DNA from 2 places in the Okibacterium endophyticum genome. Region 2 is predicted to be linked to the other one. Evidence: predicted binding sites of a transcription regulator. Region 2 holds the regulator's gene; the other holds the start of a gene.
The links. Region 2 encodes HspR, which represses chaperone genes until heat shock. Its sites were predicted from a motif close to AAGTTGAGTCNNNNNGACTCAACTT; they were not measured.
Positions count from the first base shown of each region.

Region 1: the regulator HspR is predicted to act here: its motif matches at 2,698-2,722, upstream of ACYVF5_RS15105 (ATP-dependent Clp protease ATP-binding subunit).

Region 1 is NZ_BAAGXA010000012.1:218,583-225,849, forward strand. It holds gene ACYVF5_RS15095 (DUF4073 domain-containing protein) at 1-1,221, shown strand, start outside; gene ACYVF5_RS15100 (class I SAM-dependent methyltransferase) at 1,502-2,557, shown strand; gene ACYVF5_RS15105 (ATP-dependent Clp protease ATP-binding subunit) at 2,740-5,334, shown strand; gene ACYVF5_RS15110 (hypothetical protein) at 5,549-6,016, shown strand; gene ACYVF5_RS15115 (hypothetical protein) at 6,116-6,826, opposite strand; gene ACYVF5_RS15120 (PPOX class F420-dependent oxidoreductase) at 6,834-7,267, opposite strand, start outside.
Region 2 is NZ_BAAGXA010000012.1:389,440-396,706, forward strand. It holds gene dnaK (molecular chaperone DnaK) at 1-1,697, shown strand, start outside; gene ACYVF5_RS15900 (nucleotide exchange factor GrpE) at 1,701-2,348, shown strand; gene ACYVF5_RS15905 (DnaJ C-terminal domain-containing protein) at 2,357-3,358, shown strand; gene ACYVF5_RS15910 (heat shock protein transcriptional repressor HspR) at 3,413-3,826, shown strand; gene ACYVF5_RS15915 (hypothetical protein) at 4,076-5,029, shown strand; gene ACYVF5_RS15920 (class I SAM-dependent methyltransferase) at 5,046-6,167, shown strand; gene ACYVF5_RS15925 (thymidylate synthase) at 6,375-7,169, shown strand; gene ACYVF5_RS15930 (dihydrofolate reductase) at 7,166-7,267, shown strand, end outside.

The DNA.
Region 1 (7,267 bases), 170 kb from region 2:
AACTCGGGCACGAGCGCCGAATGGGACGAGATCTACGGGGTGATGGACGCTTCAGCCGGCTTCCGTCCTGAGCAGACCGTCGCGGCGATCGGCAATCACGAACGTTATGCGGCCGGCGGGTTCAACGCCAACTTCCAGCGATTCCTCGACTTTGCGGAACGTGACAAGGCGTGGGGTGAGTACGTGCTTGATGGGCCGTCCGGCGAGCAGCCCGTCATCGTGCTCGGGCAGGAGTTCGCGAACCCCTCGGAGGTGGCGATGGGTGAGGAACAGGTGCGCTTCTTCGAGGAACGACTGGCCTATTGGACCGAACGCGACAAGCAGATCGTCGTCATCACCCACTTCCCGCTGGGAGATACCGTCTCGGCTTCGTGGATCCCGGCGTATCACAACCACCATCTGCACAATGACCGGCTGACGAGCATCCTCGGCAACTATCCGAATGCGATCGTCTTCAGCGGTCACACCCATTACCCGGCAGAACTGGGCGACTGGGCCGTGCAGCGCCGGACCGCAGACGGGCACTCAGACGGCTTCTGGGCCGTCAACACCCTCGCAATGCACGTCGAGTGGGACGCTCGGGGTGAGAACACCGCGGGGATCGAGGAGATCGTCACACGCGACGTCAACCGGGGCCTGACCCTTGATTCCTACGGCGACCGCATAGTGGTCACAGCGTACGACTTCGCCACAGATGAGCAGCTGCGGCAGGTCACGATTCCGAACCCGCTTGTGCCGTTCTCGGCCGTCGTCGCACCGGACACAGACCGTTCCGCGGACTACTCCGCTGTGGATGCCGCGCTGGCTGAGATCCCAACGGATCTGACGAGATACACCGCCGAGTCGGTGGCCGCGCTCAACCGTGCGGTGGCGGCCGTCGATCGTTCGCTGACGGCCGATCAGCAGCATGTCGTCGACGCGATGGCGCAGGCCATCCTCGATGCGATCGCTGCTCTGACGGTCGCACCGACCGACGGAGGCGGCGAAGGAGGCGGAGACGACGGCGGGCACAACGGTGGCGACGGTGGTGGCGACGATGGTGCGCAAGGCGGTGGCCAGGATGCCGGTGGTGACGCCGCCGCGCAGGGTGGCGAGAACCGGGGCGAACTGTCTCACACCGGGGTCGATGCGGGACCAGCGCTCCTCGCGGTGCTCACTCTGCTCGCGGCGGCGGGTGCGCTGCTGTTCGCACGACGCGGCAGGAGCATGAGCCGGGGCTGAGCGAGGTCTGGCTCATCTCAGAGACGGGGTGGGCGGCCGGAGCGATCCGGGTCGCCCACCCCGTCACTCCAGGTGACCTTTCCGGACGGGTGTGGCCGGCGGAACGCGCACCCGGGTCCGCAAAAGTCACCTAGAGGCCCCCACCTAGAGGCCCCCACCTAGAGGCCCCCACCTAGAGGCCCCCGCCTAGAGAGGCGTCCGTCGCAGGCACGGATGCGTGCGCTTTCGCGCGGCGGCGAGTAACGTTTGCCTTCTCACCCGCTGACGGCCGGAGGCAGTCATGACCAGCACAACAGAGCAGTTTGCTGAAAGAGTTCTCGGTTCCGCCCTCGGAATGATCGATATGCTCGCAATCCACATGGGGGATCGCCTCGGCTATTACCGCGCACTGGCCGCCGGTCCGCGCTCGCCACGCGAGATCGCCGCCGAAGCCGGAACATCCGAGCGATACGCGAGAGAGTGGCTCGAGCAGCAGGCGACCACCGGCATCCTCACCGTCCATTTCGACGGGGAGACGCCACGGTTCACGCTGCCGCCAGAGCATCAGGCAGTGCTGGTCGATGTGCTCAATCCCGATTATCTTGCGCCCCTCGCGCGGATGCTGACAACTGCGGGAGAGCAGATGACGGCACTCCTCGAAGCGCACCGGGTGAGCGGAGGGGTGTCGTGGGACGCCTTCGGGCAGGGCATGCGCGAGAGCCAGAGTGACATGAACCGGCCGTTCTTCGAGAGTCTGCTGGCTGACCAGCTCCGCGGATTCGACAGGGTTCACGAGCTTCTCTCTCGACCCGGCTCGCGTGCTGCGGACATCGGGTGCGGTGCGGGATGGTCGTCCATCGCCCTCGCACGGGCCTACCCGGCGCTCACGGTTGCCGGCTACGACATCGATGCCCCCTCGATCAAGATGGCGACAGCCAACGCCCGGCAGGAGGGGGTTGCCGAGCGGGTCTCGTTCAGCGCCGATGACGTGGTGCAGAGTCCGCCCGCTGACACCTTCGAGGTCGTGATGGCGTTCGAGTGCGTTCACGATATGGCGCAGCCTGTTCCGGTGCTCACGGCGATGCGCGAGCTCGCCAGCGATGACGGTGTTGTGATCGTTATGGATGAGGCCGTCGGCGACGAGTTCACGGGGCGGGGTGACGATATCGAACGGCTTATGTACGGGTTCAGCCTGTTCGTCTGCCTGCCGGACGGGCTCTCGACGACGCCGTCGGCCGGCACCGGCACGGTGATGAGGCCATCGACCCTGCATCGGTATGCCCGCGAGGCGGGATTCAGCGGTGTTCGCACGCTCGGCGAGGCTGGGTTCTTTCGGTTCTACGAGCTTGTGCGGTGAGTTCGCGCTGTGGGCACGGGCCTCTTCGGTGCGGTACGACCGACGTATCTTCAGCGCCGCCGACATGATGTGTCGAGAACCTTGAGCCCAATCCGCTCAACTTTTTGAGGATCCGGGAATGGATGGCCCTCGCCTGCGTTAACATGAGTCAAAGGCACTCAAGTTTCAACACAGGAGGTCTGATGCCTACATTCTTCAGCTCGGCCGGCGCCGGTGACGGCTCGTTCGACGAGTTCATCGCCCGCTACCTGCAGGGCCAGCGCGCAGCGCAGTCGGGGCGTTCCATCGACATCACCCGGCTGCTGAGCCGGCGCACCCACGAGCTGCTCGCCGCTGCGGCGAACTACGCCGTCGAGCACGGCCACTCCGAGGTCGACGCGCTTCACATTCTGCGTGCCTCGCTCGAGCAGTCTCCGGCGGCAGACGCCATCCGGCAGACCGGCGCAGACCCGTCTGCGCTCGCGAGTGCCGTGGAGGAACGCCTGCCGCAGAAATCGGGTGCCGAGATCGAGGGGCGTCCGTCGCTGACGCCGTCCGCGCAGCGCGCCCTGCTCGACGCACACCAGGTCGCACGTGCGTTCGGCTCCACCTACATCGACCCGGAGCACCTCTTCTTCGCCCTGGTGGTGAACCAGGATGCCGTCGCCGGACAGCTGCTTGCCCGTCACGGAGTGACCCCAGAGGCATTGCAGGCCGGCCAGGCTCAGACCCAGCAGGCCCAGCAGGCCCAGCAGGGGCAGGCGCAGGGCGTCCGTCCGGTGTCCCCGGATTCGGAGACGCCGACGCTCGACAGCTTCGGCACGGACCTCACAGCGCTCGCCCGCGAGGGTGAGCTCGACCCGGTGATCGGTCGTGCAGACGAGGTCGAGCAGACCGTCGAGATCCTGCTGCGCCGCACCAAGAACAACCCGGTGCTGATCGGCGAAGCCGGTGTCGGCAAGACGGCCATCGTCGAGGGGCTCGCTCAGTCGATCGCCGACGGCGATGTTCCCGAGATGTTGCGCGACAAGCGCGTCGTCGCCCTCGACCTCGCCGGCATGCTCTCTGGAACCCGCTACCGCGGTGACTTCGAAGAGCGACTGACCAAGGTCATGGACGAGATCAGCGCACACAAAGAGCGGCTGATCGTCTTCATCGACGAGCTGCACACCGTCGTCGGCGCCGGCGGCAGCGGAGAGGGCGGCGGAATGGATGCCGGAAACATCCTGAAGCCTCGTCTCGCCCGCGGTGAGCTGCACATCATCGGTGCGACGACTCTGAACGAGTACCGCAAGGTCGAGAAGGACCCCGCTCTCGAGCGACGGTTCCAGCCGGTGACCGTGGCTGAGCCCAGCATCGACGATGCCGTTCGCATTCTCGACGGGCTCAAGGTGCGCTACGAAGACCACCACGGCGTGCACTACACAGAGGATGCCGTTCGTGCGGCCGTCGAGATGTCTGCGCGCTATGTCACCGACCGTTTTCTGCCGGACAAGGCGATCGACCTCATCGACCAGGCCGGTGCCAGGCTGCGCCTCAGTCTGGGTTCGCGGATCGACGTCGATGCGCTGAGCGAAGAGCGCACAGCTCTCGAGAACGCGAAGAACGCGGCGGTCGCCGAAGAGCGGTACGAAGACGCCTCGAGGCTGCGTGACGAGGTCGAGGCCATCGAGCGCCGGATCGAGCAGGCAGAGGCGACCAACGCCGAGCTGACCGCAGAGGCGAGGAACGTGTCGTCCGTCGTCACCGAGAAAGAGATCGCCGAGATGGTGTCGCGCGCAACGGGCATCCCGGCGACGCGTCTCACCGAGGGCGACCGGGTCCGACTCGGAAAGCTCGAGACAGAGCTGCACGAGCGCGTGATCGGCCAGGATGACGCGGTCACCTCGATCGCGAAGGCGGTCAGGCGCAACCGCACGGGCATGGGCGACCCGCGTCGGCCGGTCGGCAGCTTCCTGTTCCTCGGCCCGACGGGTGTCGGAAAGACCGAGCTCGCGAAGGCGCTCGCGCAGTCGCTGTTCGGCGACGAGAACGCCATGCTGCGCTTCGACATGAGCGAGTTCGGCGAGCGGCACACGGTCAGCCGCCTGGTCGGTGCTCCTCCCGGATACGTCGGTTACGACGAGGCCGGTCAGCTCACCGAGCGTGTGCGGCGCAACCCGTACTCGGTGATCTTGCTCGACGAGATCGAGAAGGCGCACCCAGACGTGTTCAACCTGCTGCTGCAGGTGCTCGACGACGGGCGCCTGACCGACGGGCAGGGCCGCACCGTCGACTTCCGCAACGCGGTCGTGATCATGACCTCGAACCTCGGTTCAGAGTTTCTCGCGAGCAAGAGCGGAGCGCTCGGGTTCGTGGCCCCGTCTGCAGACGGCTCCGACAACGGCTTCGGTTCGGAGAAGGCGCTTCGGGACCGCGTGATGGGCAAGCTCCGTGAGGCGATGCGCCCCGAGTTCCTGAACCGCATCGACGAGATCGTCCTGTTCCGCAAGCTCGACCAGGCGCAGCTGCGTCAGATCGTGCAGCTGCTGCTCGAGCAGACATCCGCCCGGCTGCACGCCCAGGGGATGGGCTTCTCGATCGACGAGGCGGCCGTCGACTGGATCGCAGAGAACGGGTACGAGCCCGAGTACGGTGCTCGCCCGCTGCGCCGCGTCATTCAGCGGCAGGTCGACGACCGCATTGCCGAGCTGATGATCGACGCCGAACTGGATGCCGGTGCGCGCGTCGAGATCACCGTCGGCGACGACGGGCTCGTCGCCACGGCGAACCGCGAGCGGCTGGCTGCAGCGGCGTGACCCCCTGACCACCCACCCGAGAACCAGAAGAGGCCAGGCGGAGTTTCCGTCTGGCCTCTTCTGTGGGCTGCGTGAGCCCGAGTGTGAGTGCCAAAAAAGCAGCCAGGGGTCGTGATCTTCGCGAGCTTGGCTGCTTTTTTGACACTCAGCGGCCGGAGAGCGAGGTCGGAGGCGAGGCTGGGGAGTGGGTCCGGCGCGGCGATAAACTCCAGACATGGGAAGACGCGCGCGCAGTGGTCGGGAACTCGCCGTCGACATTGCCCTGGTGGGGGATGCTGCCTGGTTCGTGGCCAATCTCTATGAAGGTCTCGTAGATGTTCCGCAGTTGCTCATCGACTCGCGCTCGCACCGACGGCCCGGCGTGATCGCGCCGGGGAGTCCTGTGCGGTACTTCGCTCTGAATGGGCTTGCTGCCCTCCCGGCATCCGCGCTCGCAGTGGCAACCGCCTGGCGACGAGGACGCACAACCGAGGCGACCGTAGCAATGGGCGCACTCGGCACAGCACTCGGCTTGAGCGGTTTCTTGATTCGCACGGTGAACGTACCGCTGCTGACCGGCGACCAGAGTGTGTCAGCGGCACGGCTGTCCGGCCTCAAGACGCGCTGGCACACGGTGAACGTCGTGCGGCTGGTCGCACTCGGTGTCGGTATCGTCGCCCTGGGGCGTGCGCGTCTTCGTTGAGTGTGAGTGGGTAAAAAGCTAGCCAAGGATCGCGATTCTCGCGAGTTCGGCTGTTTTTGGACACTCACCGGCGTGAGGCGGGCGGAGGCGGGCGCAGGCTCAGCCGAACAGGGTGACGACCTCGACGAGCACCAGCATGAGCGACAGCGCGGCGAAAGCCAGCAGGGTGACCAGGTTGAGGATGCGATGGGCTCGGATCAGCTGCCACCGCCCCGTGCGGGTGGCGAGGGCCCGTTCTTCGCCTTCGACGACGTGCCGCGGGAACGCCCAGAACGGTGTGATCACCAACACGGCGAGCCCGAGCATCAGCGGTGCCGCGATCAGCACCGCCACGAATATCGAGCCCTCGTTGAGCGTGGCGACGGCGTACCCGGCCCATCCCACGAGCGAGAGGATCGCAAGCGACTGCGCGGCGAACAGGCTCCCCTGTCTCCAGAGTCGAAACCCCGACGCTCGCGCGGTGAGCAGCTTTCGCCCCACCTGGGCGGAAGCCGGTGGCAGCTCGCCGCCACCAGTCGCGGTGCCGACCGCCGGTGCGGCAAGAGCCGTGCGCACTCCGGCGCGCACACGGCTGGCATACACGATGTAGAACACGGCGAGCGGCAGGGTCATCAGCGTGATCAGGCCGGATGCCGAGAGCAGGATGACCGCAAACAGCGGGCTGACCGCGAGCACGGCCAGCACAAGCATCTCGCAGAAGGCGATCGTCAGATAGAGCGCGAACGGCAGCCGGCGAGGGGCGGCGTCACCGGACGCTCCGCGATCCTGGCCAGCGTCATCCGCGGGCTGCGAGTCCGGTTCGTGAGGCATAGTGGCCCTATTCGGAGTCGAGCCTCGCCGCGACGTCGGCGGGGAATCCGCCCGTCGCGATCGGCCCCCAGCGCGTCGGAGTGATTCGGATGAGCGATTTGCCCTGTACTCGCATCGCCGCGCGGTACTCGGCCCAGTCCGGGTGCTCGCCAGAGATGCAGCGGAAGTAATCGACAAGAGCGTCTTCGGCCTCTGGCATGTGCAGAACCTCTGCGTCGCCGTCGATCTGCACCCACGGGCCGTTCCAGTCGTCAGAGAGCACAACGACGGATGCCCGCGGGTCGCGTTCGGCATTGCGCGTCTTGCCGCGGCCGGGATAGGTCGAGATCACGATGCGCCCGTTCTGGTCGATGCCGCCGGTGACCGGCGACATCTGCGGGCCGCCGTCTGCACGCCGGGTGGCGAGCAGCATCCGGTGCCTGCTCCGGGCGAAATCGAGCA
Region 2 (7,267 bases):
CCAACGTCGACCGCACGATCGCGTCGGTCAAGCGCCACATGGGCACCGACTGGACCTTCGCCGTCGACGACAAGAAATACACGCCGCAAGAGATCTCGGCGCGCATTCTCGGCAAGCTCAAGCGTGACGCCGAGCAGTACCTCGGTGACACGGTGACGGATGCCGTCATCACGGTTCCCGCATACTTCAACGACGCCGAGCGCCAGGCCACGAAAGAAGCCGGTGAGATCGCCGGGCTGAACGTGCTCCGCATCATCAACGAGCCGACGGCCGCCGCTCTCGCCTACGGCCTCGACAAGGGCAAAGAAGACGAGCTCATCCTCGTCTTCGACCTCGGTGGCGGAACCTTCGACGTCTCGCTTCTCGAGGTGGGCAAAGACGACGACTTCTCGACGATCCAGGTGCGTGCGACGAGCGGTGACAACCGTCTCGGCGGTGACGACTGGGACAACCGCGTCGTCGACCACCTCATCAAGCGCTTCAAGGACTCGACGGGCGTCGACGTCTCGAACGACAAGATCGCGAAGCAGCGGCTGAAAGAAGCCGCTGAGCAGGCGAAGAAGGAGCTCTCGAGCTCGACCTCGACGAGCATCCAGCTGCCATACCTCTCGCTTACCGAGAACGGCCCGGCCAACCTCGACGAGACCCTGACCCGCGCACAGTTCGAGAACATGACGAGCGACCTGCTCGACCGCACGAAGAAGCCGTTCGAAGACGTCATCCGCGAGGCGGGCATCAAGCTCGCCGACATCGCGCACGTTGTGCTCGTCGGTGGGTCGACGCGTATGCCCGCCGTGAGCGAGCTCGTGAAGAAAGAGACCGGCAAGGAGCCCAACAAGGGCGTGAACCCGGATGAGGTCGTCGCCGTCGGCGCTGCCCTGCAGGCCGGTGTGCTGAAGGGCGAGCGCAAAGACGTTCTGCTGATCGACGTCACGCCGCTGTCTCTCGGCATCGAGACCAAGGGCGGCATCATGACGAAGCTCATCGAGCGCAACACAGCCATCCCGACCAAGCGCAGCGAGACCTTCACCACCGCAGACGACAACCAGCCCTCCGTCGCGATCCAGGTGTTCCAGGGCGAGCGCGAGTTCACCCGCGACAACAAGAACCTCGGAACCTTCGAGCTCACGGGCATCGCTCCCGCACCACGCGGTGTTCCGCAGGTCGAGGTCACGTTCGACATCGACGCGAACGGCATCGTGCAGGTGTCAGCGAAAGACAAGGGCACCGGAAAAGAGCAGAAGATCACCATCTCGGGCGGATCGTCGCTCTCGAAGGAAGACATCGAGCGTATGGTGCGCGACGCAGAAGAGAACGCCGAAGAGGACAAGAAGCGGCGTGAGCGTGCTGAGACGCGGAACAACGCCGAACAGCTCGCCTACTCGATCGACAAGCTCATCAAAGACAACGAGGACAAGCTGCCCGAAGACGTCAAGAACGAGGTGCAGGGCGACGTCGACGCACTCAAGAGCGCTCTCGCCGGTGACGACGACGACGCTGTGAAGACGGCCTTCGACAAGCTCAACGAGAGCCAGGTGAAGCTCGGCGAGGCGATCTACGCGAACGCGCAGTCCGAGTCGGCGGAGCCCGAAGCCGGCGCTGAGCAGCCCACCGCCGAGAACGCCTCTGACGAAGACGTGGTCGACGCAGAGGTCGTTGACGACGAGGAGTCGAAAGACTCAGAGCAGGGACGATAGGCAATGACGGACCAGAACCCCACACCCGAAGAGAACGGTGACGAGGTTCAGCCGCAGGGCGAGGGGTCGGAAGCACAGGCTTCCGGCCCCGAGCCGCAGGTGACCCCGGAATCAGAGGCTGTCGCGCCCGATCCGCTCGACGATGCGGGTGAGGCCGACGACCTGACGGTGCAAGACATTCTCGACGCCGCTGGCGACGACCAGGATGAGGCATCCGTTGAGGGCCTCGCCGCGGAACTCGCCAGGGTGAAGGACGAACTCGCCCGCGAGCAGGCATCGTTCTTCAACTTTCGGCGGGCTCGTGAAGCGCAGGCGGGCGTCGAACGCGATCGCACACGCGGAGACGTCGTGAAGGTGCTGCTCCCGGTGCTCGACGATCTCGACCGGGCCGAGAAGCACGGCGACCTCGAGGGAGACACCCCGTTCGCCACGATCGCCGGAAAGCTGCGAGCCACGGTGCAGAAGCTCGGACTCACCTCGTTCGGTGCCGCCGGCGACCCCTTCGACCCCAACCTGCACGAGGCGATCTTTCAGCAGCCGACCCCGGACGTCTCTGCCGAGACGGTGCTCGACGTTGTCGAGACCGGTTACAGAATCGGCGACACCCTGGTGCGAGCGGCAAAGGTTGTTGTCGCCGTTCCGGCGGAGTGAGGTGATCGATGGCAAGCCAGGACTGGTTTGACAAGGACTTCTACAAGGTCCTCGGCGTCTCGAAAGACGTGACGCCGGCCGAGCTCAAGAAGGTGTATCGCAAGCTCGCTCGCGCGTACCACCCGGATTCCAAGCCGGGCGATGCCAAGGCCGAAGCCAAGTTCAAAGAGATCTCCGAGGCCTACTCGGTTCTGAACGACCCCGAGCAGCGCAAAGAGTACGACGCGGTCAGGGCCATGGGCTCCGGCGCCAGGTTCACGGCGCCGGGTTCGGGCGGCGGCGCGGGCGGCTTCGACGACGTCTTCGGCGGGATGTTCGGGGGCGGCTCCCGCGGGCAGAGCTACAGCTACCAGCAGGGCGGCGCAGGCTTCGAAGACATCCTCGGGGGGATGTTCGGCGGACAGGGACAGGGTGGCTTCGGCCAGCCGTCCGGCGGCTACCGGGGATTCGGCGGGCCGACGCCCGGGCGCGACGTCACGGCATCCACCACCATCGACTTCGTCACGGCGACCAAGGGAGACACCGTCACCCTGCAGACCGCTGAAGGTAGCACGATCAAAGTCAAGATACCGGCCGGCGTCTCGGACGGCCAGAAGATCAAACTGCGTGGCAAGGGGCATCCGTCACCTGACGGCGGTCCGGCCGGCGACCTCGTATTGACCGTTTCTGTCAGAAAGCACCCCGTGTTCGAACGTGATGGACTGAACCTGCGCGTGACCGTGCCGGTGACCTTTGTCGAGGCGGCGTTGGGCGCCACCATCGAAGTGCCCACTCTCGGCGGCGAACCCGTGAAGCTCAAGGTGGCCCCGGGCACGCCGTCTGGCCGGGTGCTGCGGGTCAAGGGCAGAGGGGTCGTGACCCCGAAGGGAACGGGCGACCTGCTTGCGGTGGTGCAGGTCGCTGTGCCGTCGCACCTGAACGCCGAGGCGAAAGAAGCCCTGGAGCGGTACCGCGATCTCGAACCGCACGAGAATCCGAGGGAAGACCTGCTGGCGAAGGCGCGAGGGTAGCCGCTGCGTCTTCGTGCGCGAGCGCGGTGATGTGCCAGGCGGGGAGGAGGAAGAATGGACGAGTACTCACCGGTGTTCGCGATCGCCGTCGCGGCAGAGCTGGCGGGAATGCACCCGCAGACGCTCAGGCAGTACGACCGTCTTGGCCTCGTCTCTCCCCGTCGCACGGCGGGCAAGAGCCGCCGCTATTCCATGCGCGATGTTCAGCAGTTGCGCGAGGTCGCGAGGCTCAGCGGCGAGGGTGTGAGCCTCGAGGGGATCGCCCGCATCCTCAGTCTCGAGAACCAGGTGGCCGAGCTCGGCAAGCGCGTGCGGGAACTCGAGCACGCACTCGCCGAGCAGGTGCTCAAGACGCCGGGAACCCGTGTCTTCGCCGCCGGGGCTGAAGGTGACGTCGTCACCCTGAAGAACGGGACGCGCGCGCAGCGCCGCACAGAGATCATGGTGTGGCGGCCCCGCGGCTCCTGACCCGGTGTGTCGAGTTCGACAGCACGCGCAGAGCGCTCTCGGCAGAGACAATCCCGCGCTGGGGCCGATGGCGGCCATGAAGTGTGCCGCACGTCGCTGTGGGCCATCAGCGACGACGAGGGTCGACGACGAGGTCTCCACACAAGAACCCCACTGCCTTCGGGCGGCGGAGGTGCGACAGGCCCCGTGAAACGAGATGCAGAAGAACAGCTCGGGCGCATGCCGGGGCGTGCGGCTAAGCTCATCAGCATGAGCCAGCAGCCACCCCGGGACCCTTCGCAGGCACCGTCGTCAGACGCGTACGCTCCGCCAACGGGACAGGGAGCGCCACCGCAGCACTCGCTGCCGCAGCAACCACAGCCCGCCTACGGGCAGCAGCCGGTCTACGGGCAGCCGCAGTACCAGCAGCCGCAGTACCAGCAGCCCGCTTACGGGCAGCAGCGATACCCGGCATACCAGCAGCCGCCGGTCTACCAGGTTCCCCTGAGACAGCCGCGACCACCCCTCACCTCGAAAGCGAAACGCGGAGCGATGCTCGCGGGAGCCCTCGGCTTCACACTGATGACCATCGGTTTCACCATTGCCATGATCCCGCTCGCCATAGCAATGATCGTCGCCCTGTTCGCGTCGTTCTTCGGTTTTCTCACGGCGGCATCAACCGATCGTGAATGGGCAGACGTGATGGGGGAGTGGTTCGGGGTCGGCATTGAGGCGTCGTGGCTGGTCTTCGTCATTTTCGTCGTCATCGGGATCGTGATCTGGGTGCTCGGCTATCTCGTGAGCATCCTCATTCTCAAAGGGCACGGCATCGAGCGACGAGCTGCCATCACCTGGAGCGGACTCGGCATCGCCGTTGTGGTGTGGTGGCTTGTCTCAACGGTCATCACACCGTTCTCGGGGATCCTCGTACCCGTTATCAGTGTGGGGAACGGCGAGTTCAACCCGGACGGCGCGGTCGGCGTCGGTATTGTGCTCGCGGTGCTCGCGGTGGTTCTGGCCGCGGGGTTGGGACTTCTCTCGTGGTGGTGGATGGCTCACGCCATGCGGCCGCGCCCCGAGACCGATCAGCAACCGCCGTACCAGCAGCACCCGTACCAGCAGCACCCCTTCCAGCAACCGCCGTACGCACCGTCGCAGCCGTATTCACAGCACCAGCCGTATCAGGCGAGAACACCAGAGGGACACGGATATCGGCAGCCCTGATTTCTCTCTCGACGGGTTGCGCCGCTGGCCCGACGTCGAGGCGCCGAACCTGTTCGCCGTCGACGCGAGCGACCGGCTGATTCTCGACCACGCCGCGCCCGTTCTGGCGCAGCAGCCGGATGCCGCCGTCGCGGTGATCGGCGATCGGTACGGTGCGCTCACACTCGGCACGGCATCGATGGTCCCCGAGCGGGTGCCGCCGCACGGCATCCGTGTTCATCAGGATCCGCTGTCAGGAGAACGTGCGCTCGCCGCGAACGCCGAGCGTTTCGGGTTGAGCGGCAGGTACCGCAACCTGCAGCTCGGCTCCGATCTGGTGAGCGGCGCCGACCTGGTGCTGATGCAGCTCACTCGTGAGCTCGACGCGCTCGATGAGATCGTGACGACCGTCGCCGCCTTCGCGTCGGACGGGGTCGAGCTTGTGGCCGGTGGTCGCGTCAAACACATGACAAACGCGATGAACGAGGTGATCGGGCGTTCCTTCGAATCGGTGACCGCCACCCTGGCCAGGCAGAAGTCACGGCTGCTCATCGCGCACGGGCCGAGACGACGTGAGGCGCTCTCGCGGCTCGCCACCTGGCCCGCCAGGGAGCATCACCCCGACCTCGATCTGTGGGTCTGCGCACGCGGCGCCGTGTTCGCGGGAACGAGGGTGGACATCGGCACCCGCTTTCTGCTCGGGTTCATCGATGACATGCTGCCGACAGCCGTCGACGCCGTTGACCTCGGCTGTGGAACGGGGATTCTGGCGGCAGCGTTCGCGCGAGCGCGGCCCGGCGTCCACGTGACGGCCAGCGACCAGTCGGCGGCCGCCGTCGCATCCGCCCTCGCGACAGCAGAGGCGAACGGAGTCACGGGCATGGTTCACGTGGTGCGTGATGACGGCCTCGAGTCACAGGCGACGGGGTCGGCCGACCTCGTGATGCTGAACCCGCCGTTCCACGTGGGGGCGGCTGTGCACACGGGGGTGGCGCCGCGCCTGTTCGAGCACGCCGCGAGGGTACTGCGCCCGGGCGGCGAGCTCTGGACGGTCTGGAACTCACACCTGGCATACCGAGACGCGCTCGAGCGGATCGTCGGGCCGACGAAGCAGGCAGGCCGCAACACCAAGTTCACGGTCACCGTGTCGACGCGCTAGGGTCTGTCGCGACGGGCGAGCCGGCCTGCTGTGCGTGCGCCTGTCGTATGGGCGCCGGTCCATGCGCTGGCACCGGTGTCCGTATGCCCGCACTCAGGGCGAACGCCCGCGCGACAGAGGGTTCCGCCTGTCCGATTCGGGGCAGAGGGCCGCGACATCCGGTGCATCACGACCCTGTATGTCGGCGACTGCGACTACCCTGAAGTCATGCGGCAATATCTTGATCTGCTCAGCGATGTGCTCGAGAACGGCACCGAGAAGTCCGACAGAACGGGCACGGGAACCCTCAGCGTCTTCGGACGTCAGATGCGGTTCGACCTCGCAGACGGATTCCCCGCGCTCACCACCAAGAAGCTGCATCTCACGAGCATCATCGGTGAGTTGATCTGGTTCCTGCGCGGCGACACCAACGTGCGCTGGCTGCAGGAGCGCGGCATCACGATCTGGGACGAGTGGGCAGACGAGAACGGCGACCTCGGCCCGGTCTATGGGCATCAGTGGCGATCGTGGCCGGCGCCCGATGGCCACACCATCGACCAGATCGCGAAGGTCATCGACTCGATCAGGAACAACCCGGATTCGCGCAGGCATGTCGTGAGCGCGTGGAACGTCGCCGAGGTCGACGACATGGCACTGCCGCCGTGCCACACCATGTTCCAGTTCTATGTGGCGAACGGCACACTCTCGTGCCAGCTCTATCAGCGGTCGGCAGACATCTTTCTCGGTGTACCGTTCAACATCGCCTCATATGCGCTGCTCACGCAGATGGTCGCCCAGGTGACGGGCCTCAAGGCGGGCGAGTTCGTGCACACCCTCGGCGACGCGCACCTCTACCTCAACCACATCGAGCAGGCGAAGCTGCAGCTCACCCGTGAGCCCGGTGCGCTGCCCGTGATGCAGATCAACCCGGAGCGCACGAAGATCGATGAGTTCGAGCTCGACGACTTCACCCTTGTCAAGTACGTCGCGGCTCCATCGATCAAGGCGCCGATAGCCGTATGAGGGTCACGCTCGTCGCCGCCCTCGGCCGCAACCGGGTGATCGGCGCCGGCGGGGGAATGCCCTGGCACCTGCCCGACGACCTCGCCCACTTCAAGCGC